Regions from separate parts of the Oceanobacillus alkalisoli genome, predicted to be linked through region 3. Evidence: predicted binding sites of a transcription regulator. Region 3 holds the regulator's gene; each other region holds the start of a gene.
The links. Region 3 encodes Rex, which represses fermentation and respiration genes when NADH is low (regulators of the CRP and FNR family bind a similar motif). Its sites were predicted from a motif close to TTGTGAAATATTTCACAA; they were not measured.
Positions count from the first base shown of each region.

Region 1: nadC (carboxylating nicotinate-nucleotide diphosphorylase) is a predicted target of Rex. The motif match lies at 5,407-5,424, and genes of this name have one in related genera.
Region 2: L3V42_RS11035 (DUF438 domain-containing protein) is a predicted target of Rex. The motif match lies at 4,844-4,861, and genes of this name have one in related genera.

Region 1 covers NZ_JAKNRA010000003.1:73,781-84,288, reverse strand. Annotated here, with positions in the region: gene L3V42_RS06345 (Zn-dependent hydrolase) at 46-1,281, shown strand; gene L3V42_RS06340 (TRAP transporter permease) at 1,494-3,443, opposite strand; gene L3V42_RS06335 (TAXI family TRAP transporter solute-binding subunit) at 3,489-4,496, opposite strand; gene nadC (carboxylating nicotinate-nucleotide diphosphorylase) at 4,519-5,367, opposite strand; gene L3V42_RS06325 (transcription repressor NadR) at 5,551-6,099, shown strand; gene dcm (DNA (cytosine-5-)-methyltransferase) at 6,281-7,618, shown strand; gene L3V42_RS06315 (PmeII family type II restriction endonuclease) at 7,651-8,463, opposite strand; gene L3V42_RS06310 (hypothetical protein) at 8,778-10,421, shown strand.
Region 2 covers NZ_JAKNRA010000008.1:22,629-33,136, reverse strand. Annotated here, with positions in the region: gene L3V42_RS11065 (methionine ABC transporter permease) at 1-421, shown strand, start outside; gene L3V42_RS11060 (MetQ/NlpA family ABC transporter substrate-binding protein) at 454-1,302, shown strand; gene L3V42_RS11055 (LLM class flavin-dependent oxidoreductase) at 1,336-2,676, shown strand; gene L3V42_RS11050 (GntR family transcriptional regulator) at 2,875-3,252, shown strand; gene L3V42_RS11045 (ABC transporter ATP-binding protein) at 3,242-4,108, shown strand; gene L3V42_RS11040 (hypothetical protein) at 4,101-4,802, shown strand; gene L3V42_RS11035 (DUF438 domain-containing protein) at 4,926-5,165, shown strand; gene L3V42_RS11030 (hypothetical protein) at 5,162-5,533, shown strand; gene L3V42_RS11025 (PAS domain-containing protein) at 5,478-5,876, shown strand; gene L3V42_RS11020 (heavy metal translocating P-type ATPase) at 6,082-7,959, shown strand; gene L3V42_RS18515 (helix-turn-helix transcriptional regulator) at 7,983-8,210, opposite strand; gene L3V42_RS11015 (EamA family transporter) at 8,251-8,640, shown strand; gene L3V42_RS11010 (transposase) at 8,672-9,397, opposite strand; gene L3V42_RS11005 (helix-turn-helix domain-containing protein) at 9,406-9,810, opposite strand; partial or broken gene L3V42_RS18645 (hypothetical protein) at 9,784-9,867, opposite strand; gene L3V42_RS11000 (hypothetical protein) at 10,213-10,508, opposite strand, start outside.
Region 3 covers NZ_JAKNRA010000028.1:2,196-12,703, reverse strand. Annotated here, with positions in the region: gene tsaB (tRNA (adenosine(37)-N6)-threonylcarbamoyltransferase complex dimerization subunit type 1 TsaB) at 1-495, shown strand, start outside; gene rimI (ribosomal protein S18-alanine N-acetyltransferase) at 488-937, shown strand; gene tsaD (tRNA (adenosine(37)-N6)-threonylcarbamoyltransferase complex transferase subunit TsaD) at 934-1,944, shown strand; gene L3V42_RS17685 (FtsW/RodA/SpoVE family cell cycle protein) at 2,519-3,700, shown strand; gene L3V42_RS18610 (hypothetical protein) at 4,038-4,199, opposite strand; gene L3V42_RS17680 (hypothetical protein) at 4,229-4,480, opposite strand; gene L3V42_RS17675 (CNNM domain-containing protein) at 4,503-4,685, opposite strand; gene L3V42_RS17670 (hypothetical protein) at 4,679-4,840, shown strand; gene L3V42_RS17665 (ABC-F family ATP-binding cassette domain-containing protein) at 4,837-6,756, opposite strand; gene L3V42_RS17660 (redox-sensing transcriptional repressor Rex) at 6,903-7,538, shown strand; gene L3V42_RS17655 (hypothetical protein) at 7,604-8,536, shown strand; gene L3V42_RS17650 (CPBP family intramembrane glutamic endopeptidase) at 8,583-9,299, opposite strand; gene groES (co-chaperone GroES) at 9,642-9,926, shown strand; gene groL (chaperonin GroEL) at 9,995-10,508, shown strand, end outside.

The sequences.
Region 1 (10,508 bases), on a different contig from region 3:
TAAGTTATAACTATACATAATGCTAAAGTAATGGGGATGGACCATATGAAAATCGAGCGCTTAATGAAAACGTTAGATAGATTGAATGAATTAGGTGAGGCGGATAGAGGGATTGAGCGGATCGCCTATACATCCGAAGAATATCTCGCAAAGCAATATTTGATGAGGGAAGGGACCTTGCTTGGGCTTGGAACAGAAATTGATGCAGCGGGGAATGTTATCGTCCGCCTGCCTGGTGCAGACGACTCGCTTCCCCCTGTCATTATTGGGTCTCATTTAGATACGATTTATCAAGGTGGGAAGTATGATGGTCTGCTTGGTGTTGTAGCTGGATTTGAAATTATCCGCTCGATAAAAGAAGCAGGAACCCAGACGCAGCATCCGATTGAATTAATCGGTTTTACTTGTGAGGAATCGTCACGTTTTAACTTTGCGACGCTTGGTAGTAAGGTGATGATGAATAAGGTGAACCTTGCGACATTGGAAACATTGAAGGATAGAAATGGAATATCGCTAAGGGATGCGGTAAAGGAACAGGGACTTGAGTTGGATCAGTTCCCACAGGCAGACCAAAGTGATAGACGTGTAAAAGCATTTTATGAATTGCATATTGAACAAGGGCCAAAGTTGATCCAGGAGAATAAACAAATCGGTATTGTGACAGGAATTGCGGCACCGCTTCGATTGGCAATTCATATTTCCGGAAAGAGTTCCCACTCTGGAACGACTGGGATGAAGAATCGACGAGATGCATTGCTTGCTGCAGCTGAGTTAGCGCTTGCTGTTGAAGAAGCAGGTCTTTTTGAAGATGAACATGAAACAGTTGCAACGGTCGGTGTACTGGATATAACGCCAAGGGCCATGAACGTTGTGCCCGGGAGTGCATCAATCAAGGTGGATATCCGCAGTATATATGTCGATTCCCGTGAACGGGTGCTTGAACGGATAAAGGAAAAAGCGGAGCAAATCGAGAGGAAGCGTGCGACACCCATTTCAATGGAAGTCATCCAAAATGATGACCCGGTCATGATGGATGAGGAATTAGCGCAGGCGTTTGCGGCGACATGTGAAGAGGCCGGAGTTTCTTATATGTTCATGGCAAGTGGTGCAGGTCATGATGCGATGAACACCGCTTCCAGCTGGCCGACTACCCTGGTGTTCGTTCCTTCTGTCGATGGATTGAGTCATCATCCTGATGAATTTACAGAGGAAGAAGATATTGAGGTTGGGGTTGCTTTATTGGAGAAGGAAGTTTTGAAGCAAGCGGTGATTTGTGGGTAAGCGGGCGTCCAAAGGTTGCTCCACGCTGGTGTGGGGCGTTTTTTTGCTTATTTGGTCGTTAATGGTGCCACTCACCACCCGACCCGGTTGCTTTTTGTTAAATTAGTCACTGACAAAATTGCTTAAAGCCCGACTCAGGCATACTGATCAATCGTTAACTGACAAATCCCTGTTGCAACTAAATGCAACAACCAAATAAGAGAAGCGGCCATTTACTCCGCTTCTCTTATCGAATGAATCGGTGAAATTTGCTCTCTTGACCCTTTTTGCATGAAGAAAACAACGAGAACGAGTGCAAGGCCAGCTATATTCCAGATGACACCCGGGAAGATGAATAAACAGCCACTACCAAGTAAAAGTAACCGGTCGAGCGCGGTCGCATTCGTTACAAGCCAGCCAATCATCGCTCCAGTAAGTGCAGTAATACCTAGTAAAGCAGTAAGAACAGCTAGCACGATTTCTCCAATTGAACCCTCCAGCAATAATGCCGGTTCCAACACGAACATAAATGGAATAAAGAACCCAACGATTCCGAATTTCACTGCCTCTAAGCCCACTCGGTTCGGATTTTCGTCGGCAATTCCAGCAGCTGCATACGCTGCTACGGCAACAGGTGGTGTGATTGCTGAAAAAATGGAGAAATAAACGATAAATAAATGTGCTGCCATTGGCTGAATACCTAATTCAATTAATGTAGGGGCAGCAAGCATCGCAGTTAAAATATACGCAGCAGCTACTGGCATGCCCATTCCTAATACAATACAAATGACCATTACAAGCAGCAATGTAGGGATAAAAAGTCCGCCCGTTAAGCCAAGCACGATACTCGTTAATTTTCCTCCGAGCCCTGTAGACATGATGGCTGTAATGATCAAGCCTGCAACAGCACAAGCCGCCGTAACAGGAATGGATGATCTTGCCCCGTCCACCAGCGCTTGAAATGTCGCTTTAACTCCAATACGAGTTTCCCTGCGAAACCAGCTTACGACGATAATGGCAATAATGGCGTAAAACCCTGTTCGCGATGCACTGTAACCTTGAATAAGAAAATACATAAGCACAATGAAAGGGATGAAATGGAACCATCCTTCCTTTAACACCTTTTTAATGTCTGGTATATTCTCTGCTTTCGGCCGAGGTATATCAGAACGCACTGCCTCTAAATGAACCATCAACAGCAAGGAAACATAATAGAGAATAGCTGGAATCGTAGCAGCAAGGGCAATCATTCCATATGGGATTTGGGTTACCGCGGCCATTAAGAAGGCAGACGAACCCATAATCGGAGGCAGAATGCTTCCGCCAGTTGACGCTACAGCTTCAATTCCTGCAGCAACAGATGGTTTATAGCCATTTTTTTTACTCACTGGAATCGTAAAGGATCCTGTTGCAACGACATTCGCAGTTGGACTTCCGGAAATTGAACCGAAAAAGGCGCTCGTTAATACAGCTACTTTGGCAGCTCCGCCTCGTGTTCTCCCAGCAATCGCAGTCGATAATTGAAAGAAAAATTCACCTGTCCCAGCTTGCTTTAAAAATGCGCCAAACAAGAGGAACATAAACACGAAAGTTGCCGCTACTGAAATCGGAGAACCCCATAATCCGTTATAACTGAAGGCGAGCTCATGAATGACCTCTATAAAAGAAAACTCCCGGTGTTGCCAGATTCCCGGCAAATAATGCCCGAAGAAAATATAACAAAAACCAACGAGCAGAATCGCAATAATTGGAAAACCCATCGTGCGGCGTGCGGCTTCAATTGCTAACAAGATAAACACAAGCCCGAAAAATAAATCGAGAGTCGTGAGCGGGTCCATAATTGGAATTCTTATCGCTATGCGCTCCGCATGCAGCGAAAAATAAATGCCAGCTAGAATGACGAGGAGTACCGCTGTATAATCGATCCAAGTCGGATTTTCCGTTGTTTTACCTGCGTGGGCTTTCCTGGAATAACCATACAGCAAAAAGGCGATTGCAAGAATACCGGATAAATGCAATGCCATTTGATTCAGCGGATCTAATTTCCCCCAAATGACCGACCAGATTTGATAGACTGCTAGAATACAAGCAAGCAGTCTAAAGATATGTAAATGATAGGATGACAGCTGGCGACGGTACCCATACCCGAACCAGCCGGTTATACGTGTTTTTAGGTTCACCATTGAACAAACTCCTTTATCGGAGGCTAAGCTCCGTCCACCTTTGGATTATTTTTCAAGCAGCCCTTTTTCTTTAAAAAACTTCTCCGCTCCCGGATGCAGGGGGAGTTCTCCAACATTGCTCATATTTCTTTTCGTTAATGCTTTAAATTCTTCATGAACGGTATCTAAATAATTCAAATTATTATAAATACTATTTGTGACAGCATAGACTTCTTCATCAGAGACATCTTTATGAACCATGAGAATTGCCGGTGTGCTCACCGTATGAACGTCTTCTGCGAGAAAATCATAGGTTCCAGCTGGAATGATGTTCGGCTCCATTCCTAGGTTTTTGGCAATAGTCTGGATCACTTCTTTTTCAAAGGAAATCATATTCAAATTTGTCGTAGTTGCTGCTTCGATAATGTTACTGGAAGGAGCGGATTCAGCATTCCCCGCAGCATCAAGCCTACCGTCAGCCATGAGTTCAAAAGCCATCGAACCAGAGAGGAAATCAACTGAACCACCTTCAGAAATGATCTCTTCATAGCTCACCCCATAAAATTTTAAAATTTCCCGGGTAATAACTTCGCCTGCTGAACCTTGTTGGTTCACTGATATGCGGAGTGGATCATTACTTTCTAATAAGTCCGCAATCGAGGTGACCCCAAGCTCTTCTCTAGTAAAAAGCTGATAATAGTTTGCGGGGACAACGACACTGACGGCACGGATATCTTTAAAGGCTTGGTTGTACGGTTCTAGTCCTCTATAAGCAGCATAAGCTGTCATCGAATAGGACAGGCCATAGGGAACTTTTCCTGTTCCAACCATTAATGGATTCTCAATAATGCTTCCAGGCTCGACCGTTATAAATGATCCACCATTCTCCCGGCGAATCGACTCCGCAATCCCTTCCGTAAACACCGCCCAAGCACCACCAGTTCGTCCGCCTTTGATTGTTGTTGAAAGCTGCGTATTTTGCCCATCGGCTGGTTCAGAATTTGTTTCGCTTCCACATGCGACTAATAATGTGAAGCTAAGTAAGATTATCGACAGTTTCCAAACGTTTCTCATCTTGCATCTCCTTGCCGGAACCTTAGTTATTTTCCTGTTCTTCTTTTACAAGCAAACTAATATCCAATGCTTTCACCGAGTGGGTTAACGCACCTAGTGAAATATAGTGCACACCTGTTCCTGCATATGTTGCTAGGGTTTCAAGGTTGATTCCACCAGACGCTTCCGTGATAATCGGGGGCGGCACGAGCTTCGCAAATTCCTTCACTTCTTCCGGAGTCCGGTTATCAAACATGATCACATCAGCTTTTGCTTCCACAGCTTCGATTACCCCTGCTTTACTTTCTGTTTCGACTTCAATCTTCACCATATGTCCAAGTGCTTCTCGGGCTTTTTCGACAGCTTTTGTAATCGACCCTGCATAGGAAATATGGTTATCTTTAATCATTACACCATCATATAATCCGTTCCGATGATTCTTACCACCACCGACCGTCACTGCATATTTCTCGAACATACGTAAGCCCGGTGTCGTTTTTCTTGTATCACAAATTTGAATGGAAGAGTCATTCAACGTTCCTACACATTGATTCGTCAAGGTCGCAATCCCACTCATGCGCTGGAGTAGATTTAAAATAACCCGTTCCCCAGTTAAGATATTCCGAACTGAACCGCGGACTTCCGCAATTTTCTCGCCCCTTTGCACATAGTCTCCGTCCGTATAGTAAAGAGAGACTTCTAACTTTGAATCTAGTAAATGATAAGCTTGTTGAATAATGTCTAGGCCTGCAATAACTCCAGATTCCTTCGCTATAAAAATACCGCTTCCATTTTGCTTCGCTGGGAAGATCGCATGACTTGTCAGGTCCTTATCTCCAATATCTTCTAGAAAAAAGTCTTCTAACATTTTTCGTAGTTTGATTTGATTCATTGTATGTACGCTCCATTTTCATATTTATTAAGAGTTTGATTGTTAATTACTTCACATGTATTGCATAAAAATAAGCTGGATGAGATAATCTAGGGTGGGTGTCATGACATCTATATTTACATAAAATTAATATAATATCAAGCACTTATTATAAAAATCTATACAAATAAGGGGATAAAGCACATGCAAGGTAAAGAAAAAATGTCATCCAGTGAGCGTCAGAAGCTGATTATAAGGGAGCTCAAAAAGTCAAAAGAGCCAATTACCGCTTCTGTATTTGCGGAAAAATCGAATGTATCAAGACAAGTGATTGTGCAAGATGTGTCGATTTTAAAAGCAAAAAATGAACCAGTTGTCGCAACGAGTCAAGGTTATATTTATATAAGTGATCAAGCGGAAGATAATATGGTACGAAAGACAATTGTTGTGAATCATACACCGGAACAGACGTTAGCGGAATTGTATATTATGGTCGACCATGGGGTGACGGTGAGGGATGTGAGTGTGGATCATCCGGTTTATGGGGATATTACGGCTTCGATTCGCGTGAGTAATCGAAAGGAAGTTGATCTCTTCTATCAGAATTTGCGGGTGCCGAATGTTGCGCATTTGTCATCTCTTACGAATGGATTGCATTTGCATACATTGGAGGCAGATTCTTTGGAAAAGATTGAGGAGGTTTGTCGGGAGTTGGAGAGAGCGGGTATTTTGATTGGGGAGGCGGGTGAATAGGTGAAATGAGTTTTGATAGGTACAGGCTAATTCACGTGACCGTCACTTCTCGAATCTAATATAATAGTATGATACAGTAAAAAGATATGATTTTAATTTGTTGACTATCAATGTCTATTCATAATATAATAACCTGTGCAATAGTTAAATTTATATTTAACTTATGAAGGGAAGGGTAGAGTTGTATACATTAAGTAAAGAAAGAGTAAGAGCTCATATGGAAAAACGCGGAATACAAACACAAACAGAATTAGCTGAACAGTTAGGAGTAAGTAAAAATCAATTATCCATGATACTTTCCCCTAACTACAGTCCTATCAAATCTAATGTTATAAAGTTATGTGAAACCCTTGATGTAGAGCTTGATGAAATCTCCGAACAAATGAGCTTTGGCTTTGATCTAGAAGAGATAGAGGATAATAAAAAGACCTCGCAAAAAATAGTGAAAGAAACAGATGATAATAATTTTGTTGAGGTAAGAGGAATAAAACCTAAAAAGGAATATAAGGTATTAGAATTATTCGCTGGCGCTGGTGGTCTGGCACTTGGTCTAGAACAAGCTGGTTTTGAGTCTATTGGAAATATTGAATTTGACAAGCATGCTTGTAATACCTTAAGAAAAAACAAACCTCATTGGAATGTAATTGAAGAAGATATTGAGAAAGTAACGGAGGTCGGCATAGAAAACTATATTGATGAAATTGCGGTAGGCGAATTGGATCTCTTATCTGGGGGATATCCTTGCCAAGCATTTAGTTATGCTGGCAAAAAAGAAGGTTTGCAGGATGCCCGAGGTACATTATTTTATCACTTTGGTAAGATCTTAGATCAATTAAAACCTAAAATGTTTTTAGCTGAGAATGTTAGGGGCCTTGTCAATCATGATCATGGGAGAACGCTAGAAACAATGCTAAATGTTTTTTCCAGTATCGGTTACAAAGTGAAATGGAAAGTTCTTAAGGCATTAGATTATGATGTAGCTCAAAAAAGGGAAAGAATTGTTATTGTTGGTGTTAGAAATGATTTAATAAATAATTATATCGATATAAATTTTAAGTTCCCTAAACCTTATGGTTATGAACTAACTTTAAAGGATGTACTTAAAGATGTCCCCGCATCTGATGGAGCAAATTATCCCGAATCTAAAAAGAAAGTTCTTGATCTTGTACCTCCAGGAGGATATTGGAGAGATCTTCCTGAAGAAATAGCGAAAGATTATATGGGAAAAAGCTATTACTCTGGTGGTGGGAGAACAGGCATGGCTCGGAGGTTATCTTGGGATGAACCATCATTGACTTTAACTACCTCACCTGCCCAAAAACAAACGGAAAGATGTCACCCAGATGAAACCCGACCTTTCACCGTTAGGGAATATGCAAGGATACAAAGCTTCCCTGATAGTTGGGAGTTTGATTGTTCTATAAATAATGCCTATAAACAAATAGGAAATGCTGTTCCTGTTAACATGGCGAAAGCAATCGGATTATCAATTATCAACACTTTAAATCAATTTAATTAGAAAAGTGAGGATGCAATTAATCGCATCCTCATTTATTTTACTTCATATTTTTCTCGTAATTCTCTTATTTTTCCTTTCGATTCTTTATTAAGTTGCTTTTGGTTTTCTTCTGATACATTTTTTTGACTTTGAAGAGCTGTTTCTATTTCTTTAGCTAATTGTCCAATGACTTCTTCTAAAAGTTCTGTACCATCATATTCTAAAGCTATTTCCCCCATTACCTCACCCAGCACATCATAAAAGTTAGCGTGTCCAGTTAGTCGATGCCAAAAGTCTTTACCTATGATAACGGGGTAGTCCTTATCTATATTTTTATAATGGTTACTTAATTGATCAGGTGTACCATAAAATACTCCCACTATTAAATCATTTAAGCCAATATCGAGATTATTTGTTCGGGCTAAGTTTCTCACACTGTCAAAGTGATTTTTAATGGTAGTGACGTCATCCCTGTTTATTGTATTTGGCCCGGCTTTAATTTGGCAGTATTTTTTTCTTCCGTCTACCATATCAATAAATTCAATATCAATACCTTGTGTAGTAGAACCAAAGCCTTTCAATATTTGACTACAATATTTTTGCAACTGGTTTCCAAATATAGTATTAATTGAAGGTCCGAGAGTTCTAGCATATACTAACGCTTTTGCAATACTCTTGGCATCATCCTGCCCGGTTAAAAATCTTGCTTTATATTTATCAAGGAATGGATTCAGATTGAATGCCTTTAATCTAACTAATTTCACTGTATTATTAACATGATTTTGAGCTATTTCTTTCTTGAAAAAATCCTTGAAATTTTCGATAATTTCATCTAGAGCCTTTTGGTTTAATTTATCCTGACTCAATGGATTTCCCCCTTTCATGTAAAATTAAAATACAATATGGTATAATGTTACCATTTATCATTGTCTTTTACTAGGTTATAAGTCAACCGAAAATTTGCAAACGGGAGCAAAAATTCAAAAAGTAACACAAGATATTAAAAAAATTCCGATACAACTAATCATTGACTTCGACAAATTTATAAATTACATAGAGACTTGCTGAATGCTTTACCACGATTGGAAGAGGAGTGAATAAATTGGTAAACGTCTGACCACTTTTCCACACCCAATTAAATTAAAACGCGAGGTGATAAATAATGAATTATAAAGAGTTTATGGAAATTATTAATAAAAAATTAACGAGCATGTCAGACTCCGAAAAAGACAATTGGATATTCAATCTAGCTAGAGTCACGAAGGAAGATAAAAGAAATGCATTTTTAAGTCCTATAATGAATCAATCGGATCAACATTTGATTACCGCTGATTTGGAATGGATAGAAGCACTCTGTGAGGATATAGAGAGTGGAAAAGTTTATTTTGAATGCACTAGCTATGAAGTGTATGGTGAAAGCTATTGGGATAGAGATTTTAAATACGATTATTTCGATGAGTTTAGAATTGGAGATGATTTGTTAAGGGCTTTCCAGCTAACAGAGGAATTGTTATATCAAAAAGATTACATACAAGCTTCTAAATTCTATGAAATGCTTTGTATGATGGTGTTTCAAATAAATGATGGAGATACAGAAGAGTGGGAAGAACTTGAATTGGAGGATCTTGTAGAAGAGAATATCATAGAATTAGATTTACATCATATTGCTCAACATGCAATCTATGCAAAATATCAGGCTATGGAAAGAGAAAAGAGACCTGCCGCAATATTTAATTATTTTACATGGAAATTGTCGAATAATCTAAGTATGGAAGAAATATTTACTGTAGGTCCAGAGGCACTTCCGAACCTAGACTTATTTATGGAGGACTGGATTGTCTTTTTAGGGAATAAAAATGGAGACTTGGCAGGGAAACTATTAATCGAAGCATGTATGTATCAAGGAGGAATTCGCAGACTATGTGAAACAGCTAAGGACGTATCGAGAAACCATCCCATACTTTATAAATATGCGTGTGAGTATCTAGTGAATCGAAATCAAATGATAGAGTGTGAAAAACTCGGGCTTGAAGCACTACACCAATTGCCTGAAAACTTGATTATTCGAGCTAGGATTGCAGATTTGACTGCTGTAGCTGCAAATAGTTTAGAACATCATAATATTGTAGAAACATGCTATGTGGCTGCCTTTTATTCGGATTCATCTTTAAGTAACTATTTCCGATTATTTCAACTTAATGAAGATGGATTTGAAGTAGCAAATAAAGCGGCAAAACACGCAAAAACATTGCCCGAACAAAAAACGGATTATTTTAATCGGATAAATCGACAGTTATTAACAAATAACCTTTCAAAGGAACAAAAAAAGGTTATTGATTTTATTAATGCTGAATTTGATGTTATCTATGAACATTGTAAAAAGGATACAACTGCATTAGGATGGACGAACAGTTTCATAGGGATAGCTGTGCCACTTTTTATTTTAATGTTAAATAAGAGGTCAGAAATTACAAAAGCTGGGCAACAGCTTATCAATAGTTTAGCACACAGATTAGGATATACAGATTCCAAATTGCTTGAAAATCAGTTTTTAACTTGGAAAGAAAAAATTGATTTATCAGCTGAACAATATGAAAAATATATTCAATGGTTAACAAAAATAATAGAACGAAGGACAGATGCTATTGTTGGGGGAGGCTACCGTAAGAGCTATTATAAGGCAGCCGCACTTATCGCCTCCTTGGGGGAAACCTTGGAGTCCAATGGGGATTTAAATGCAAGAGAGCGGATAATAGAGCATTATAAAAAGGTACACTCCCGAAAAAGAGCATTTAAGTCGGAATTTGAAAGGTTTCATAGTTAGAGATTAAAAAGCCAAAAAGTCAATTATGACTTCACTTAAAAGTTAGCACTACTCTCGTTATTTTTTGGGAATAAATGAACGGTGCAC
Region 2 (10,508 bases), on a different contig from region 3:
TACAAGGCTGATTGCTGGTACATCAATCGGAACGACGGCAGCAATTGTTCCGCTTGTACTTCACATTGGACCTTATTTTTCAAGATTAGTAGAAAATTCTTTATTAGAAGTGGATGAAGGGATTATTGAAGCAGCAAAAGCTATGGGGGCGACACCACTTCAAATCATCTATCGCTTTTTAATGCCGGAAGCCTTCTCTTCTTTAATATTAAGTTTAACGACGGCGACAATCGGTTTAGTTGGAGCAACGGCAATGGCTGGAGCGATTGGTGGTGGGGGATTAGGTGATGTAGCAATCACATATGGCTACCAGCGTTTTAGTTCAATCACAATTCTTGTAACAGTTATTATTTTAGTGATTATTGTCCAGGGAGTTCAAGAAATAGGAAATAGATTGGAACGCAAGGCAAGAAGAATGTAATTAAGGCAGTAAATTAGTCAGGAGGCATGATGATGAAAAAGTGGATCTTTCCTATTCTTTTAGTCTTTGGTCTATTATTAGTTGCGTGTTCAAATAATTCTAGTGCAGAAGCAGAAAAATCAAAAGTTAAGGTCGGTATTCGAAATTCCGAACTTAGGACGTGGGAATATTTAAAAAAACAAGCGGAGGAAGAAGGAATAGAAATTGAAATTGTTAATTTCTCCTCTGCATATGATCCTAATCAGGCCTTGATAGAAGGAGATATCGATATAAATGCATTCCAACACGTTGCATATCTTGATTCATTTAATGAGAATACCTCTTCAGATATTGTTCCAATTGGTACAACAATTATTGCTCCGCTTGGTTTGTACTCCAGTACTTATCAAACGATAAATGATATCCCAGATGAAGCACAGGTAGCTGTTCCAAATGATGCTCCCAACTGGGGGAGGGCATTACTGTTATTACAAGAAGCCGGTTTATTAACTGTTGTCGATGACTTTGATGGATATGGCGGAGAAGATAAAATTAAAGAGAATCCAAAAAATATTGAAATTGTTCCTGTAGATAGTGCGAACACACCCCGTGTAATGGAAGATACGGCTGGTTCGGTGATTAATAACGGAGTCTCATTAGAGGCGGGACTAACATTAAAAGATGCACTTATTCATGAAAGTGAAACCGCGAAGCCCTATATAAATGTTATTGCGGCAAGAGAACAGGATAAAGACAATGAAACATTTCAAAAAGTAGTAGAAATTTATCAATCCGATGATACAGCTAAATTTATTGAGGAAACTTACAAAGGAAATTATCTTCCAACAATTATTTCTTTAGAAGAATTAAGTAATTACAAAGAGTCCTATTCAAGTAACTAGAGATTAAGTTTAATAAATTAAGGGGAGAGAAAAGTGACTAAAAGACAAATAAAATTAGCAGCTTATTTAATTGGAACAGGAATGCATGTTGCTTCCTGGCAACATCCAACAGTAAATCCAAATGCGAATATTGATGTGAGGGCCTTGCAAAAGTTAGCCCAGATTGCTGAAAAAGGAAAGTTCGATATTGCTTTTATTGCAGATAGCCTGGCAATTAATCACGAGTCACACCCACAAATATTGAATCGATTCGATCCAGTTGTACTAATAACGGCTTTAGCATCAGCAACGGAGAAAATAGGGGTCGGAGCTACCTCTTCGACAACATACAACGAACCATATACCCTTGCACGTCAATTTGCTTCTGTTGATCACATAAGTGATGGCCGTGCTGCATGGAATGTAGTCACAACTGCTGATGCTACAGGACAGACTGCATTAAACTTTAGTCGAGAAAATCATTGGGAACATGATCACCGATATGAGCGAGCTGAGGAGTTCGTAGATATTGTGAAGGGACTGTGGGATTCTTGGGAAGATGATGCTTTTATATATAATAAAGAAACTGGGGAGTTTTATGATCCGAATAAGGTTCATGAGCTTCATTACAGTGGTGAGTATTTTTCGGTAAAAGGACCATTAAATATTGCAAGGTCAGAGCAAGGCCAGCCGGTCATCATTCAGGCAGGTGCTTCCGTTCCAGGCCAAAGACTGGCCGCTCGTACTGCTGAAGTTGTTTTTACCCATTGGGATACTATCGAAGAATCGAAACAATTTTATCAAAAATTAAAGTCACAATTAAATGAGTTTGGGAGAAGGGAAGAGGAGCTTCACATTCTGCATGGAATATCACCAATCGTAGGAGAAACGGAAGCAATTGCACAAGAAAAATATAATGAGTTGCAAAAACTAATCGATCCATATGAAAGTTTAAAGTTTGTTTCTGGATATATGGGAAATGTGGATTTCTCTAAATATTCTCTAGATACGCCAGCAAAAGAAGTGGAATTTCCGAGAGTAAATAGTATTCAAAGCCAATTCAATGAAATGAAAAGAATCATTCAGGAAGAGAATCTCAAGGTTGGTGATCTCTACACAAGATTTTTCGGTGCTGCTAAAAGGGATGGATTTATTGGTACACCAACACAAGTAGCAGATGAGATGGAAAAATGGTTTAAGGAAAAGGCAACAGATGGCTTTATGATACAATTCCCGCTACTACCAAGGGATTTAGAGGATTTTGTGGAATTGGTAGTTCCAATATTACAGGAAAGAGGTTTATTCCGATTGGATTACGAAGGTGACACACTACGCGAACATCTTGGTCTAAAGAAACCAAAAAATCGATTTACAAAGGAAGAAGTTAAAAACTAGTATTACGTCCACGACTATTGTAATCATACCATTTTGCAAAAGCTGGTCTAAATCCAATAATCACTCGGGTTTTCTTTCCTAAGAATCCCGAGTTTTTTCATGTTTATTTCAATACAAATTCAAATAGGATTGACATTTATCTGAATATGTTATAGGGTTAATTACATAAGTAACTAACCAACTAAGGGATGAACTTAAATGAATAAAAAATTAGATGATAGCAAGCCAATTTTCATGCAGATTAAGGATTTGATTGAGGACTCGATTATGGATGAAACTTATCAGACAGGGACACGGGTGCCATCCACGAATGAATTTGCTGCCTTTTATCAAATTAATCCTGCTACTGCTGGAAAAGGGATTAATGAACTTGTAGGAGAAGGAATATTAGTAAAAAGGAGAGGGGTCGGCATGTTTGTTACTGACACAGCAAAAGAGATTGTGATGAAGAAAAGAAAACAGACCTTCTATGACAATTACATGCTGCCACTCAAAGAAGAAGCAAAAAAGCTGCAAATGACAGATGAGGAGCTTATAGAAATGTTACAAAGGAAGGATGAAGGAAATGAAGATTGAAGTGAATAATCTAAGTAAGAGGTATGGTGAACAGTATGCATTAAATCATGTATTTTTTACCCTCGAGGAAAATAAAATTTACGGTCTGCTAGGGAGAAACGGTGCTGGGAAAACGACATTCATGAATATTCTCAGTGGCCAAATCATGCCAACCAGTGGTGAAATAAAAATTAATGGTGAAAATTCATTCGATCAGCAGGAATTGATGGAATCAATTTGCTTGATTAAGGAATCCGATAATTTCCCGAAAGAGCTGAAAATCAAAGATGTGTTAAAGATATTCTCTTACTTTTATCCGAATTGGGACCAATCTTTTGCTGAAGATTTATTGAAGGAATTTAACTTGACGACCCGTCTAAAGATAAAAGCTTTATCAAAAGGAATGGAGTCTGCCTTAGGTATTACGGTTGGCTTAGCAAGCAGGGCCCCGATTACCGTTTTCGATGAACCATATATTGGCATGGACGCCCCATCTCGGAAACGTTTTTATGAATTATTATTGGAAGATTATGAGGATTATCCAAGAACAATAATCTTTTCCACTCATTTAATTGATGAGGTGAGTTTAATGTTTGAAGAAGTAATAATTTTGCAGGAAGGATCTGTTGTTTTGCAAGAGGATTCAGAAGTATTAAGGGCGAAAACGGTAGCCGTATCTGGACCAGCAGAAAAGGTTGATGATTTTTTACAGGATAAAGAAGTAATCGAACGAAAAGATCTGGCTGGAAATGCTATTGTCTATACCTATGGTTCCATAGAAGAAGCGAAGGAATTCGGGTTAGATGCAGAAGGAATACCTATACAAGAATTAATGATTTATTTAACAGAGAAGAAAGGAGCACACACGTATGAATAACCAAGTAAAAGGACTCATTTATTATTATGCACAAGATATGAAGCATCAAGTGAAGATATTTTGGTTGATTCTTATTACAATTACGGTTGCAACTAGTATTATGGCTTATTTCCTAATGGATGTAGCAGATAGTCAATTTTTTTGGGCGTTTCCGTTTGCAACCTATACGAATGTTGCGATTATAGCTTTTCAAAGTGTTAAGAAGGATATTCCATTCGGGTTGAAAATGGGTGCGATTCGGAAAAATATTTTTCTGAGCTATATGTACTTCTTCTTCGGTTATTCTCTATTCATCGCAGTAGCAGGGAATACATTGCAATTGATTTTCGAACGTCTCCTCAATCTATTCGGTATTACAAATTATATCTTTGGACATCCTGCTATGCTGCTCTCAGATACTTGGTTAACAAGAACAGTTATTGATACATTCGTTATGTTCTTTCTCATGGCATTACTATTTATCATCGGATTAATATTTTACCATTTTGGTTTATTAGGTGGAAGAATTACCTTGGGGGTATTACTAGTCGTAACTATGTACGGTCTTTTTGAAGGCTGGTTAATTGAAGCGTTTGTGAATCTTATACCTGATGTGTCCATGCTGACTTTTGTAACAATCTTCCTAATTGGTATTGGATTATATCTAATTAGCTATCTGTTTATACGGAGGGTGACTGTTGTGAGGAAGGTATAAACAAAATGCGTAACCCATCGAAGTGACCATACTTAAACAATTTGTGAACAATTGCAAGAACCCTCTACGGATGACTTTTCCTCGCTTATACTTGATATGAGAATATTAAAGGATGGTGAGGAAATGGTTAACGCTCCGATTAATAAGGAACTAATAGATGGATTAAAAGCTATATTGCTTCGTTTGCAGAGGGGAGAGTCATCAGAAATCATCGAAACATGCCTTGCACGGCAGATTCAAGATGTAGACATGACAACCATCCAATTAATTGTACAGGAATTAAAAAATGGCAATCACCTTGCCGGATCATGTGGGGGAATGATGACCGGATCCGTACGTTATACAAGGGGACAAAACGAATGATGGAGCAACTCCCCGAAATAGAATTTTTCTATATAGTAAAGTCATATCGTCTTTTTGAGCAGAAAATGAAAGAGATGCTGTTTGACGAAGAGGCATTTCTATTGTCGCTAATGAAGACCGTCTTCACAGAGAAGGATTGGTTGCAAATTGCAACGGAAAGTAATGTATTCGGTTATTGTCTTATTACCCGCAAGAAGAGTGGCAATCTGAACGGGTGTGGCTTATGCAACAAGGAAAGGGAAATAGTGAACTGGAATTGGAACGAAGCGAGAGACATTTGCCGTTTTGCCGTTCGTCGGCGGATATTTAACGATGAAGGAAGCGGATATTATTTTGAACAACTTGCCGTTAGAAATAACATTCGTTGATAAGAACGATATATTCAAATATTTCAATGAAAAAGTAGAAGCGGCTGATATGATGTTTGTGCGAACCCCAAGCTCGATTGGGCGGAATGTCGCAAATTGCCATCCACCGAAAAGTCTGAAGAAGGTTATGCAACTGATCCGTGATCTGAAAACAAAAAAACGCACCTCGGAAACGATGTGGTTCAAAAAAGAAGGGAACGTTATCCATATCACGTATAAAGGTGTATTTGATGAAAATGGGGAATACGTGGGGATTTTAGAATACGTACAGGATATTCAGCCATTCCTCGATTTGCCTCGTGAAGTAAAAAAGGAAGTGAGTAAATTAGAAAAAGTTTTTTAAAAGATAATGTGATAAAGTGAAACTTCAATCAGTGGGGGGGTTACGGACGGTTACACCGGGATAAAATGTACCGCATCTTATGCTATAGGCTGCTTTTTTTGTTGATGTAAATCCTTTCTAATGGTATTATTAATTTATAATAATTATAAATTAATAATTTATGTAGTTTAAGCGGTTAAATTTTCTTTTAGAAAGGATGCGTAACATGTTCAACTATCTAGTCAAAAGCCGTCCAGGCCAGTTTCTGCTTATTGGTATATTTTTTATCATTCTCGGATTTATTCTCATGCCTTTTGTTGAAATGGCAAGCCGTCTTTCATTTTATGCAGCCATTTTCTTTTTAGGCTTTTTTGCTGCGAAGAATGCAATAGTGGATACCGTTCAATCGAAGTCTCCTAATGTTGACTTACTTATGATCTTGGCTGCGCTTGGTGCGGTTACCATTCAGTATGAATCAGAAGGAGCGATTTTGCTGCTCATTTTCGCTGGAGCGGAAGCACTTGAAGATTATGCGTCGGCTAAATCCACTAACGCCATTTCTGAGCTCATGTCCCACATTCCCTCAATTGCACAAGTTATAAAAGATAATGGTACAGTTGTCGAGATACCTACAGAAGATTTAAAGGTGGGGGACATAGTCGTTGTATCAAAAGGAGACTTAATCCCAATTGATGGACTCACGGACCGGCAGACAATGGTAAACGAAGCTGCATTAACCGGAGAGTCTGTACCTGTCCGTAAAGAAAAAGGGCACGAAGTATTTGCAGGAACCGTTAATGAAGGAAATGCTTTTTATCTAAAGGTAAACAAATCAAGTGATGAGACTATTTTTTCCAATATTATTCGGATGGTTGAAGAAGCACAAAACCGCCCGTCCAAAGTATCGAAATTTATCGACCGGATTGAAACGAAATATGTGATCAGTGTGTTGGTAGGAGTTCCGATTTTTGTTTTCATTCTTTATACATTTACTGATTTCAGCTTTCAAGAAGCATTTTATCGTGGGATGGTTATGCTGACAGTGGCAAGTCCATGTGCACTTGTCGCATCCGCTACACCGGCAACGCTCAGTGCAATCAGCAACGGGGCAAGGAATGGTGTGTTGTTCAAAGGTGGGGCGGCAATGGAAGCACTCAGTACAATGGATGTGCTTTATAGTGATAAGACTGGTACACTCACACATGGTGACTTCGAAGTTGTAGAATACGCAGCAGATGAGGATGTATTAAGAGAAGTCGTATACATGGAGCAGCAGTCCAGTCACCCAATTGCAAAGGCGGTTGTAGATACATTTAAGGATTTGAATTTGGATCAAGTTAATCGGAGTGAACCGGTGGAAGAGGTAGCTGGTTCGGGAATGAAAAAAGGTGCCATTCAAATCGGAAAACCTTCTGCATTTGATCATTATGAGGATGTTCATGAGTACCGAAAGAAGGCAGTTGACGGAAATACGAATATTTTTGTAGGAAAAGATAACAAAATCGTTGGTTATTTCTCGCTTGCAGACCGGGTACGGAAAGAATCGGCTGACGCGGTGGCAGGATTTCAAAATGATGGAATTCGTGTTGCGCTTCTAACAGGTGATAACGAAACGGTTGCAAAAAAAGTTGCAAAAGAAGTTGGTGCGACCGAATATGCTGCTTCATGCTTGCCGGAAGATAAAATTAAGTACATCCATGAAAGCCAGCAAGCAGGGAAGGTTGTTGGAATGATCGGTGACGGAATCAATGATGCACCTGCACTTGCGAATGCGGATATCGGAATTGCGATGGGGAGCGGTTCATCTGTTGCAATGGAATCTTCTGATGTTGTTATTGTGAAAAACAACTTAGCCAAACTTTTTTATAGCTTTAAGTTGAGTCACAGATTAAATCGAATTATTGCTTTAAACGTCACATTTTCCGTTGGGGTGATTCTCGCCTTAGTTATATGGAACCTATTTGGTTTATTGAATTTGCCACTCGCTGTGTTATTTCATGAAGGCTCCACGATACTTGTCATCTTGAATGGATTACGCTTGTTAAGACAAGGAGAGGAAGAAACAGAGTTGGCAACTCACCCAGCCTATGAGGTCAAGGTTTGATTGATTTACCTTGACCTTTTTTCTTATCTATATTTTCGAGGTGTCATATGGAATGCTTCTTTAAACTTTTCAATGAAATAACTCACATTGGAAAAGCCGCATTCTAGTGCAATTTCTGTTATCGTGCTTCTCGTTCCAATCAGTAAATTAATGCTGCGCTCCAACCGATAATCGAGAATATAGTTGAAGGGTGTTCGTCCAACATGTCTTTTAAAAACCCGAATCGTTTCCGCTTTGCTTAAGTGAGTAATTCCTGCTAACGTTTCGAGTTTAATTGGATTATTGTAATGGGTGTGGATTGCCTTCTACACACTTTATGCTCGTAAATTACTCGATCTTTATTCCTCGGTAACCGTTGTAGGATGGGCGATGTTGATTGCGGGAGTTTGTATGAATTTTGTCCATCCTGTATGGAAAGTTGATGTACAGGATTCGTCATTTGTAACTGTAATTGTTTTAGCTTTTACAATAATCTTCGGAACAACCCTCGCTTTTTGGATGTTTATTAAGAGTTTGGAGTATTTAGAGGCGAAGGAAACAACTTTGCTTGGGACGGTGGAACCTTTAACTGACGTAGTAAGCAGTATCATTTGGCTGAACCTGCCATTTGGGGCTTGGCAGGTTGTCGGAATGATTTTAATTTTAGTTCTCGTCGTTTATTTATCGATAGGGAAAAAATAAAGGGTAATCGGAAAATAGTGTGGAAAGAGGGTTAAAAAGTACCCTCTTCCATAGCTTTAATCAGTGTGGAAAAATCAGCACCATAAATTTCTTCATACACCCATTCATAACCAGTTTGTGACCAATTTGGGAATTGGTCTGGTAACATTTTTCCGAAAGTAACTTCAACTTCTTTAAATTTCTTTTTCTTTTTAACTTTACGATAGCCTTGAGTAAACAAAATTTTTGCTCTAAGGGCTTCAAAAGAGTAACCACGACCAACATGGTTCATTGTCTTAATTAAACGATTTAGGGACTCCGTATAAGCGTTTGTAATAGGAAAATCGAAGTAATTGAATATTTCTTCTTCCCAATTATTCATAGCCTTAATCAGATCTTCAAAATAAGTCATTAATTCTTTAGATACATTTGAAAGCCAATTTTGATAGAGTTTATAAGCATTGTTGATTGATTCGGCTTCATAGATGTCAAAGAATTTCTCTTTAAGTTCATAAGCCTGCCCAAGCAGTGGAAAGTTTTGAGTCCATATTTGTAGCTTTATCTGGTCATCAAAGTCTATTAAGTCTTTACTCCTTGTAAGAAGCACATAACGATCTCTCATAAGTTGTCTGCGTTCTTTTGCTGACACATTTTGACGGTTAGCTTTTCGGATTTTCTCTAAGGATTCATTGGCTAATTTAACGACATGGAATTTATCAATAACGATTTTGGCATGTGGTATCACTGTGTTAACAGCATTCTTATATGGATTCCACATATCCATTGCTACAAGTTCAATTTTTCAATGTCTTGGAGCTTTGAAAGGTAACTGATAACAGTATCCTTATTACGTTTCCGTAAGATGTCAATTACTGACTTGTTTTCAACATCAGTGATGACACAACGATAGTTTTTAAGCAAATGGACTTCATCAATACTAAGCCATTTAGGAGTTCTAAAATCAGTTTGAGCTTCAAGCTCATCAACGTAGTCATTAAAGATGTTTCGTACAGTTTTCTCATCAACACCAATCTCTTCTGCAACACTGGTAAACATCTTTTCAAGGCTTGCTTCTTTAATCCAATAAATTAGCCTATTAGTAACAGAACGATTGACATCCATATCTGGCAGATTTTCAAAAAATGTTTCATTACATTCCCTACATTTATATCGTTGGCGATTGACATAAATACCAACACGTTTTGCATGCATTGGCAGGTCGAAAAATAACTGTTGTTTCTTACCATGTTTATATAAGTTTGCAACGGTACCTCACTTTGAATAATGTGAAGGAGATAGAGCAGTAGTCTCAACTAAGAATCTATAATCATACTTTCTTTCATATCCAGAATATTAAAGTTTGGTAGATTAATCATATTGGTTAACATTAATACTATCCTTTACTAATTTATCGTTTCTAAATTAAAAAAGGTATGTCAAATTTCTATTTGAATTTCAAAATTAATAAAACAAAAAAAGAATCCACTTTGAGAGGCTTGGTTCAAAAATGGATTCTTCCTAAAAATCATTTATACTTGTCTGTGAGGGAAAGAACCGTACAACTCTTTAGTAACACAATGTTTGATTACTTAATTAATTTGCTAAGACTAAAAATGTTACAAAAAAGATTGCATAAGATCCCATTAAACCAACTGATATTTTAGCTAACCTTGTTTTAATTGAAAAGGCTGGTATAATTCCAACTTTAAACATATTCACTATTAAAACAACAATCGCTAAGAAAAATGATAACATAGCGACTATCAACGCAATTTGTTCCAACAAAATAACCTCCCTTAACGATATCAATTTTGAAATAATAAGGACATTAATTAAGCTAATTAAAGCTAATACTTGACTCATACGAAATCCATAAATCTCCCTTTCCC
Region 3 (10,508 bases):
GTACGGATAGGACTTACAACAGCGAAGACACTTGCGTGGGCGCTTGGCGTCCCCATTGTTGGAGTTTCCAGTCTGGAGGCGCTCAGTTACCAGGGACGTTTTTTTGACGGGTTTGTTTGCCCGTTTTTTGATGCGCGCAGAGGGCTCGTTTATACAGGAGTTTATGAATGGAAGAGTGGACAGCTGACGAATCCGGTTCAAGATCAGAATACGTTATTCGTAAATGTTTTGAAAGATTTACAAGCGGAAGGAAAGCCTGTTTTATTTTTAAGCCCAGATATAGCATCATTTAAAGAACTGATTATGGAAACCTTAGGTGATTTGGCTGTTATGCCGGAAGGTCCTTATCATATTACCAACCCCGCACATCTAGGGCTTGCAAGTTTAACAAGGAACCCGGATAATATTCATACACTTGCACCAAATTACTTACGCTTAGCAGAGGCTGAGGCGAACTGGTTAAAAAACCAAAAGGAAAAAAAGAGCAATGGCTAAAATTGTGATACGCAAAATGGAAATCAAAGACGTGCCAGAAGTATTGAAAGTAGAGAAGTCTTCCTTTCCGGTCCCTTGGACATCGGATATCTTTTACCATGAATTAACAGATAATATGCAAGCATTATATTTTGTTGTCGATTATGGTGGTGAAATTATCGGTTATGCCGGGATGTGGATTGTCATAGATGAAGCACAAATTACAAATATTGCTATCTTGCCTGAGTACCGCGGGAAGAAAATAGGAGAGCAATTATTCCATCATTTAATGATGGCAGCAATTCGTATTGGGGCGGTACAGCTCTCTTTGGAGGTTCGAGTTTCCAATATCGTTGCACAGAGAATGTACCGGAAATTCGGACTTCTTCCTGGAGGTATCCGGAAGAATTACTATACAGATGATCAGGAGGATGCTCTTGTGATGTGGGTGAATTTAAAATGAAAAATGAAAAAATCATACTAGGTATTGAAACGAGCTGTGATGAAACAGCAGTTGCTATAGTGAAGAACGGTACGGAAATACTTTCAGACGTAGTTGCATCTCAAATTGAGAGCCATAAACGGTTTGGCGGAGTTGTCCCGGAAATAGCTTCACGCCATCATGTTGAGCAAATAACGATGGTGCTTGAAGAAGCGGTAGAGGAAGCAAACGTGGAATGGAAAGATATTGATGCGATTGCAGTTACAGAAGGGCCTGGTCTTGTAGGAGCTTTGCTCGTTGGTGTGAATGCTGCGAAAGCACTCGCTTTTGCGAAAAAGAAGCCTTTAGTCGGTGTTCAACATATTGCAGGACATATTTATGCTAATCGATTTGAGCAGGAATTTACATTTCCATTGCTTGCTTTAATCGTGTCTGGTGGCCATACCGAACTTGTGTTAATGAAAGAACATGGCGAATTTGAATTGCTCGGTGAGACGCTCGATGACGCCGCTGGTGAGGCTTACGATAAGGTTGCAAGAATGTTAGAATTGCCATATCCCGGAGGCCCTGAGGTAGATCGTTTAGCTGCACTTGGTAAGGAAACAATTGATTTTCCGCGGGCTTGGCTCGATGAAGGCAGTTATGATTTTAGTTTCAGTGGATTAAAATCTGCAGTTATCAATAAAATCCACAATGCGAAACAGCGTGGAGAAACGTTAAAAAAAGAGGACATTGCAGCAAGCTTTCAAGCAAGTGTAATTGAAGTGTTAACAACAAAAACATTACGAGCTGCTAAGGAGAAAAACGTGAAGCAAGTAATTGTTGCGGGCGGAGTTGCAGCAAATCGAGGTTTGCGTACGGAAATGCAAGTCCAGTTTGACGAAGCTGGAATTCCATTACTGATCCCTCCTCTAAATTTATGTACAGATAACGCTGCGATGATAGCTGCTGCTGGAACCATTGCTTTTGAACAAGGAAAACGGGATGGTCTTGATTTGAACGCAAACCCCTCCCTCGAACTCATTTAAGAACAAAGGTGGAAGCGTCCTTGCAGGTTAAGCAAGCGCTTGTCTTCGCAACGCTTCGGACTGTGATTACTCACCCCGCCGAAGAGCGTTTATACTAGCACATCCAGTAGTCGCAGCCACGTCCAAACTGTGTCTGTCAGGATAGAAGGTTGCTCCATATGTGATCGAACTTTCACTCTTTTCTTTGATATAAAGAAAACTAAGAAGATGATCGTGAGTCGATGCCCGCTTTCACTACTTGGGTATAAGAGGGGATAAGCCTTCTTTATCGATTGGACTGGAGTAAGTTTGAAAGTACAGTATCCCTTCTATAATCTTCTATGTTGCGAGAAAGAAATCCCCAGTAGTTGTGGAGTTTATTCACAACTTATGCACAGTCTTGTGGATACAATATCGAATCCTTCTTATACCACTGTTCATGATGTGAATAAAAATGGGATAAAAACTCCCGAAAACTGTGGATAATGTGGGTAGAATTGTTAATGACCATTATAGCGGGCTTTTTTCAATAAATAGCTTGTGGATAATGATTAGAAAAGTTAGATTTCAGAAAAAGAAGTATGGTGATGCAGCAATGACAAAAAAACAGTCCTATTATGTGCAAACCGATTTATTAATCTTAATCGTTTTATTTTTCGTGACCAGTCTTGTAGCTATTTATAATGCGGCACAGTTTGAGCAATATGAAAATGATAATTTTGTCTTTAAACAGATTGTTTGGTTTTCTGTAGGGCTATTATTTGCTGCGTCGGTGCAATTCTTGGACATGGAACAATTGTATAAAGGCAGTGTATATATTTATGCTGCTGGTATTTTATCGTTAATTATATTATATGTCAGTCCATCGTCAATTGCCTACTCCGTGAATGGGGCGAAGAGCTGGTTTAACAATATTGTTCCCGGCGTATCGATCCAGCCGGCAGAGTTCGTTAAGTTGACGACGATATTATATTTATCAGTTATTATCAGTAAGCATAAACAAAAGTTTGAAGAGAGTACGTTAAAGTCAGATACGATGCTCTTGTTGAAAATGGTAGGAATTACGATGCTTCCAGTCGGCTTGATTATGCTGCAGCCTGACTTTGGTACAGCGATGGTTTATTTGTTTATCCTTGGGATGATGATTATTTTTGCAGGAATCAGCTGGAAGATCATTCTTAGTTTAGTAGGGGTTGTCGGTACTTTTTTAGGGGCTGTACTTATTTTTATTGTCCAATTTCCCGCACTTGCTAAATTGGTAGTTGGACCGAGCAGACATTATCAAATCGACCGTATTCTAACATGGTTTGATCCGACACAATCGACCGATTCAGCTAATTGGCATTTTGACCGAGCTTACATGGGACTTGGTTCCGGACAGTTAACTGGGAAAGGTCTTGGCGGAGTCGAGGTGTATTACCCGGAAGCCCAGACGGATTTTATATTCTCAGTAGTTGGGGAGACTTTCGGATTTATTGGTGGATCTTTAGTGATTCTGCTGTACTTTCTGTTAATTTATAAGCTTGTATCGTTAGGGTTAAGCATGGATAAATTTGTTCCATTTGCTTCGTATTTCTGTTTTGGCTTCTTGAGTTTGATACTTGTACACGTGTTTCAAAACATCGGTATGACGATCGGAGTGATGCCGGTGACAGGAATCCCATTACCGCTCATCAGTTACGGGGGGAGTTCGGTGATGGCGACGATGCTCGGGGTCGGAGTTATTTATCGGATAGCTGTGGAATATACAATTCAGAATGATTATTTGTTTAAATAAAAAATGAGCACTCTGCTAAGAGGGTGCTCATTTTTATTTTAGTGGATAAATATAATGGTGTAAATGATGGAGCTTGAAAGGGGGTTATTTCAATCTGTTGCTAAAGCTTTCTGTAGCATGAGCTATGATGATGTGTGCTTGACCGTATTGGTCCATCGCTTGTTTGAAATTACTGAAGAATATTGATAACTTTTTCATTTATACTCCTCCTTTATCTTTACCTATAGTAAGCGTAATAGATAAGGCAATTCAACTCAATCCGAGTGAAATCGATAACATCTCTTAAGAAAACGTGAATATTCTGAATGGAAGCCTTGACATCTTTATTTATCGTATCTTATCGTCTGTTTCCTTCGTTTATAATAAAAAACGAGGAAAAGTTAGGTCCAACTTCTCCCCGTTTTATTTTCGATAGAGACAATCCGATTTCTCCTATTTTCCTCGCTTTGAATTCTGTGTTGTTATAGGAAATGACGAATTCTTCATCAAGCGCTGGAATATGTCGAAGCTCATGGATAAGAAATCCATTTAATGTATCAAAATCATGATTGGTAAACCGATGGCAAGCATTTCATCCAATTGATACAAGCCGATTGTCCTTTTAACCAAGTATTCATTTGTTCCGATTTCCTTGAACTCTTTGTTTATGTCTGGATGTTCCTTTAATAGAATATCTTCACTGGAAATTTCGCCGACAATCTCTTCCTCAATCGTTACTAAGCCTTCTGTTCCGCCATTTTCATCAAGAACGATTGCAATATGGGTGTTTTGCTTTTTCATACTGGCAAATAATTCATCAATCTTACGTGTTTCGATGACAAAGTGCGGTTTCCGTATTACACTTTTTTAGGATAAACTTCTTGTGACCGGTTTCTGGTTGTTGTTTTACCTTATTATCGTTTAGCCCGAAGAGTGCAATTTCAGAAGCGGCAAAAAATGCGTTAATGAGTATAAGAACGATAAGTGTTGCGATTGCTATTGTCATCTGGCCAACCTCCAATAAATTGTATTTTTACTCATCCGAATGAATTTCATAATTACCAAAGTCGGCTTTCCATCACCATCTGTAGTTGGGAACGAACCAACTCAACTACAGATGGTGATGGTGAAGCATTAAGTACGTATTATGAAATTCATTAATCCTGTAAATTTGCCCAACTCTCCATTAGTTCTTCTAATTTGTCATTCAGCTCGTTCACTTGTTTCGTTAATTCCAGTGCTTTCTCATGATCTTGGAATACTTCAGGCTTAGTCATTTCTTCTTCAAGGTTTGCAATTTCTAATTCCTTTTCTTCAATGGCAGTTTCAAGCTGTGCGATTTTTCTATCGCGCTTTCGTTTCTCGCTTTGTAGCTGTTTCTCTTCCTGAAAACTGCGACGCCTATTATCGGTGTTTGGCTTATCCTCTTTTTGCTGGGAAAGCCTGATAAATTCTTTTTCTTCTTCTGTTTTTTCAAGATAATAGTCATAATCTCCGAGATAAATCTTGATTCCATCCTTACTCATCTGTGCAACTTGGTCTGTAATCCGATTGATGAAATAACGGTCATGGGAAACGAAAAGAATTGTTCCAGGGTATCCCATGAGTGCTGCTTCCAGTACTTCTTTACTGTCGATATCCAAATGGTTTGTCGGTTCGTCTAGAATAAGCAGATTAGCTTTCTGCATCATTAGTTTCGCAAGGGCGAGTCTCGCTTTTTCTCCGCCACTTAACGTATTTACCGGCTTTAAGACATCATCTCCACTAAACAAAAAGTTACCCAGCACTGTTCTGATATCTTTTTCCATTACGAGCGGATATTCATCCCAAAGTTCCTGGAGGATTGTTTTATTCGAGGAAAGATCTGCCTGCTCTTGGTCGTAATAGCCAACTTTCACATTTGTCCCAAGCTCAAAGATTCCCTTTGTTGCCTGGAGTTTCCCAATAAGTATTTTAAGTAAACTCGTTTTGCCAACCCCGTTTGGCCCGATAAGAACGACCCGCTCCCCGCGTGTGATTCTTAGATTCGCCTGTTTAAAGGTATACTCTTCCTCGTCCGGATAACGGAGGGCGAGGTCTTCAATCTTCAAGACATCATTCCCGCTTCTCCTTTCTATATCAAAAGAAAAGGACATGGATGCCTCGTCTCCGAGCGGCCTGTCCATCCGTTCCATTCGCTCAAGCTGTTTCCGTCTGCTCTGAGCTCGTTTCGTCGTCGAAGCGCGGGCGATATTACGCTGGACGAAATCTTCCATCCGTTTAATTTCTGTTTGTTGTTTCTCGAACTCTTTCCGTTCCCGTTCATAATCAGCTGCTTTTTGTTCAAGAAATTTACTATATGTCCCGTGGTATTTCTTCGTCTGATGTCTTGAAATCTCATAGACTAGTGTTACAGTCTTGTCCAAAAAGTAACGGTCGTGGGAAACAATGACAATAGCCCCTGGATAGCTGTTTAAGTAAGATTCGAGCCAACCTAATGTTTCGATATCCAAATGGTTTGTCGGCTCGTCAAGAAGCAGAAGCTGTGGCTTTTGCAGGAGCAGCTTCCCAAGTGCAAGCCTTGTTTTCTGCCCGCCACTCAATTCACTGATCATCGTATTGTAATCATAATCTTGGAAATTGAGTCCATGCAATACCGCTTTAATCTCTGCTTCATACGTATAACCGCCGCCAGTTTCAAAGGCGTGCTGCAACCGATCATATTCTGTCAGTAAGTTTTGGTAATCAGCTTCCGAGAGTAAGTCGGTGGTTTGCAACTGCTCTTCTATATGACGTAATTTTCCTTCTTGTTTTTTTAAATCGTCAAATACCGTGACAAGTTCATTCCAGATTGTTTTACCGGATTGCAGTTCCATATGTTGGGAAAGGTATCCAATCGTCAGCTCTTTCGGCTTAATCAGCTCACCCGTGTCATAGGAGAGATCTCCAGCCATTATTTTTAATAAGGTAGATTTACCTGCCCCGTTTCTCCCGACAATCGCTATTCGATCGAGATCTTTTACCTCAAGTTTTACATTTGATAAAATGGTTTCCGAACCAAAAGATTTCGAAAGTCCATTCATTTGCATTAAAATCATACATTCACCCCATTATATGTATTGTAACGTAAATATCGACAGAAGGAAATTACTTGTGAAAATCATCACGACATTTTGTCCATTTTCTGTTAGAATAGACCATACAACTACTAAATAATTCGTATATCATGAAATGAGGAGCAGATATGAAACAAAATAAAATACCACAAGCAACAGCAAAGCGGCTTCCGTTGTATTATCGTTATTTAAACACTTTAAATCAACAAGGGAAGAACCGGGTTTCGTCAAAGGATCTCTCTGAAGCGATTAAAGTTGACTCTGCCACGATTCGTCGTGACTTTTCATACTTTGGTGCATTAGGGAAGAAAGGTTATGGCTATAATGTCGAATATTTGCTTGGTTTTTTCCGCAGTACGCTTGACCAGCATGAAATGACAGAGGTAGCTTTAATCGGTGTCGGTAATCTAGGTACCGCTTTTTTAAATTATAACTTTACAAAAAATAATAATATCCAAATAAAAATGGCCTTTGACAGTGATGAAAACAAGATAGGCCAAATTGTAGGTGGCGTTCCGGTTTATGCGATTGGTGAAATGATGGAGAGAATCGAGGGGATCTCCGTTGCAATTCTTACCGTCCCTGTATCAGAAGCAGATGCGATTACAGAGAAATTAGTGAAAGCAGGGATTGAAGGTATCTTGAACTTCACACCTGTTCGGATTACGGTGCCAGATAATGTACGCGTTCATCATATTGACTTAGCCGTTGAACTGCAGGCACTTGTTTATTTCTTGAAGCATTATCCACTCGAGTCAAACTAGGATATATACATAGAGAAACAGGAAATTGAAGAGAAACTGGAGAAAAATGTAGGGGTGTGGAAGACGTGTCGAATCGTAAATTATTGGCAGGAGTGCTGGTTATCTTCTCCTGTCTGTTTTTGGCGGCTTGCTCGGATGATTCAGAGAATGAGGAAACGGCAGAGCAAAACGTAGAAGCAACGGAAGATGTATTCTATTCTGTCTTGGAGTCTAATGTGAAGGCTTTGATGGAAAAAGACTTGGACGGTTATATGGAGACAATCCACCCGTATTCACCAGCTTATGACTCAACGGAAGAGACGATTCAAGAATTCTTTGAGTTCTCTCTCGATATCGAGCTGAACGATCTGGAAGTGAAAGAACAGTCAGATGACAGGGCAGTCGTTGCTTACGCGCAGCGCACCGTCGATAAGGACGGGAGCGAATTCGAGAACAATGAAACGATAGGGGAGCATGTTCTTCAGTTGGATGATGGAAAATGGAAGATTTATGAATCGGAAATTATCGAGGTTAATCCACTTCCTGCAGAAAGGGAAGCAATCGAAATAACTGGGGATTATGCAAATGAAATTACCAGTCTTCCAACACCATTTGAGGAAGAAGAATGGCTGCTTGCAAGCTACGAAGAAGGGGAAGGCGAAACAACAGCTGAATATATCCCAGTTGATGAAAACTTAGGAAATTACAGTGCAATCATCACTTATGATTACTATGAGAATGGTAACGAAATTAGTGGGCTTGCGAATTTCATCAGTGTACTGGAGTTAAGTTTAGAAGATATGACAACAGGTGAATTTGAATTTGAACGTTTCGGTGCAACGGAGAGCGAAGTGATGTATCAATTCCGTGTGGACGGAGATGCGACGGAGCCGAACCAAGAAGAAATTGGACGTATATTCGTTAAGGAAAATGATTTATATGTCGTACGTTATACGGTGATGGAAGAGTCGATTGAAGACGTTGATGAAATCATTGAGATGTTACAGGAAATACAATAGGAAAAAATGGAAGATGACTTTTGATATGAAGTCATCTTCCATTTCTTTATATGCAACTAAATAAAATAGTCTGCAGTTGTTCGAGCTGATCTAACATTTTTTGGATTTCCTCCGGTGTTAAGTTGTACTGCTTATAAACAACATAAGAATTCATCCCCGCGTGGACGATAATCGGAACAATAATCCGTTTTGTTTTTACATAAAGGAAAGCAAATACAAGTCCCATAGCGGTATACATAAGAAGATGGGAAAAATCTACATGAAAAGCAGCAAAGACAAGCGCTGATAGTATAGCGGCGAAAAAGAAGTTCATCCGCTTATAGAGGCTCCCGAAGATAATCTTTCTAAAAATTATCTCCTCAAGGATTGGCGCAATAATTGCTGGTACCAAAATAAAGAGTACATTTGTCCGGGCATATTCCATGATTCCCATTGTATTCTCCGATCCTGCTGGGATGCCGAGAATAAAGACTTCAATCATAGCGGCGATGCCTTGAGCAAAGAAAGCTAGAAACACCCCAAGGATCGACCAAAGAATCACAGAAGAAGCAGGGGAAGCATCTCGATGTGCCGGTTTCTGCATGTCTGGTCTCATCAGCCATAACGTAACGAGCATTCCAGCAGTAAAACTGAAGATCGTCCAATAAATCATATATTGTGAATAACTTTCAGGAAAATATAATTCAATATACAATGCCACCGGAAGCGCAGAAAACTGCATAATCAAATACGTAACAATCACATACCAATATCTCTTCGGCAAAACAAAACGACTCCTTTTATCATAAATTCACACAAACGTATTTTAACACAAATCGGGGCGGGGGGTCAGAGTATTGGTCCCACTTTTATCCCGGTGTAACCGTCCGTAAAATTCCCACCGAATGAAGTTTCACTTTATCTTATCTATACCCAATTATATGTATAAGTCTCCAATAATATCTATTTCCAACTCCTTTTCCAGATCAGAATTAAAAAATAGTAAAAAGACAGATACATTGCTTGCATTTTTTTAACTTATTACTTATTATATTAATTGTGATTAGCACTCGCTGCGGTTGAGTGCTAACAAAAAATAGACTTTAGAATCAAGGAGGAGTTCTAGATGATTAAACCATTAGGAGATCGTGTTGTTATCGAACTTGTAGAGCAAGAAGAAACAACAGCAAGCGGGATTGTACTTCCAGACTCTGCACAGGAAAAGCCACAAGAAGGTAATGTAGTAGCGGTAGGTTCTGGCCGTGTAACAGACAGTGGTGAAAAGATTGCTCTTGAAGTGTCTGAAGGAGACCGCATTATTTTCTCTAAGTTTGCTGGAACAGAAGTGAAATACGGCGGGAAAGAATATTTGATTCTACGAGAAAGCGATATTCTAGCTGTTATTTCATAATTTAAATTACCTATACTTAAGATACTTAAACATACATTTATAATTAAAACTAGGGAGGAATTGTAACCATGGCAAAAGATATTAAATTCAGTGAAGATGCACGCCGCGCATTAGCTCGTGGAGTAAATACATTAGCAGATGCAGTAAAAGTTACACTTGGACCAAAAGGACGTAACGTTGTACTGGATAAGAAATTCGGCGCACCATTAATTACAAACGACGGTGTAACAATCGCAAAAGAAATCGAATTGGAAGATCAATTCGAGAACATGGGGGCACAGCTCGTATCTGAAGTTGCTTCCAAAACAAATGATGTAGCAGGCGACGGTACAACAACAGCTACACTTCTTGCACAAGCAATGATCCGTGAAGGACTGAAAAACGTAACTTCTGGTGCGAACCCAGTAGGTATTCGCCGCGGAATTGAAAAAGCAGTTCAAGCCGCAGTAGAAGAATTACAAAATGTTTCTAAATCTGTAGAGAACAAAGAATCCATTGCACAAGTTGCAGCAATCTCTGCTAACGACGATGAAGTAGGCGAGTTAATTGCTGAAGCGATGGAGCGTGTTGGGAAAGACGGCG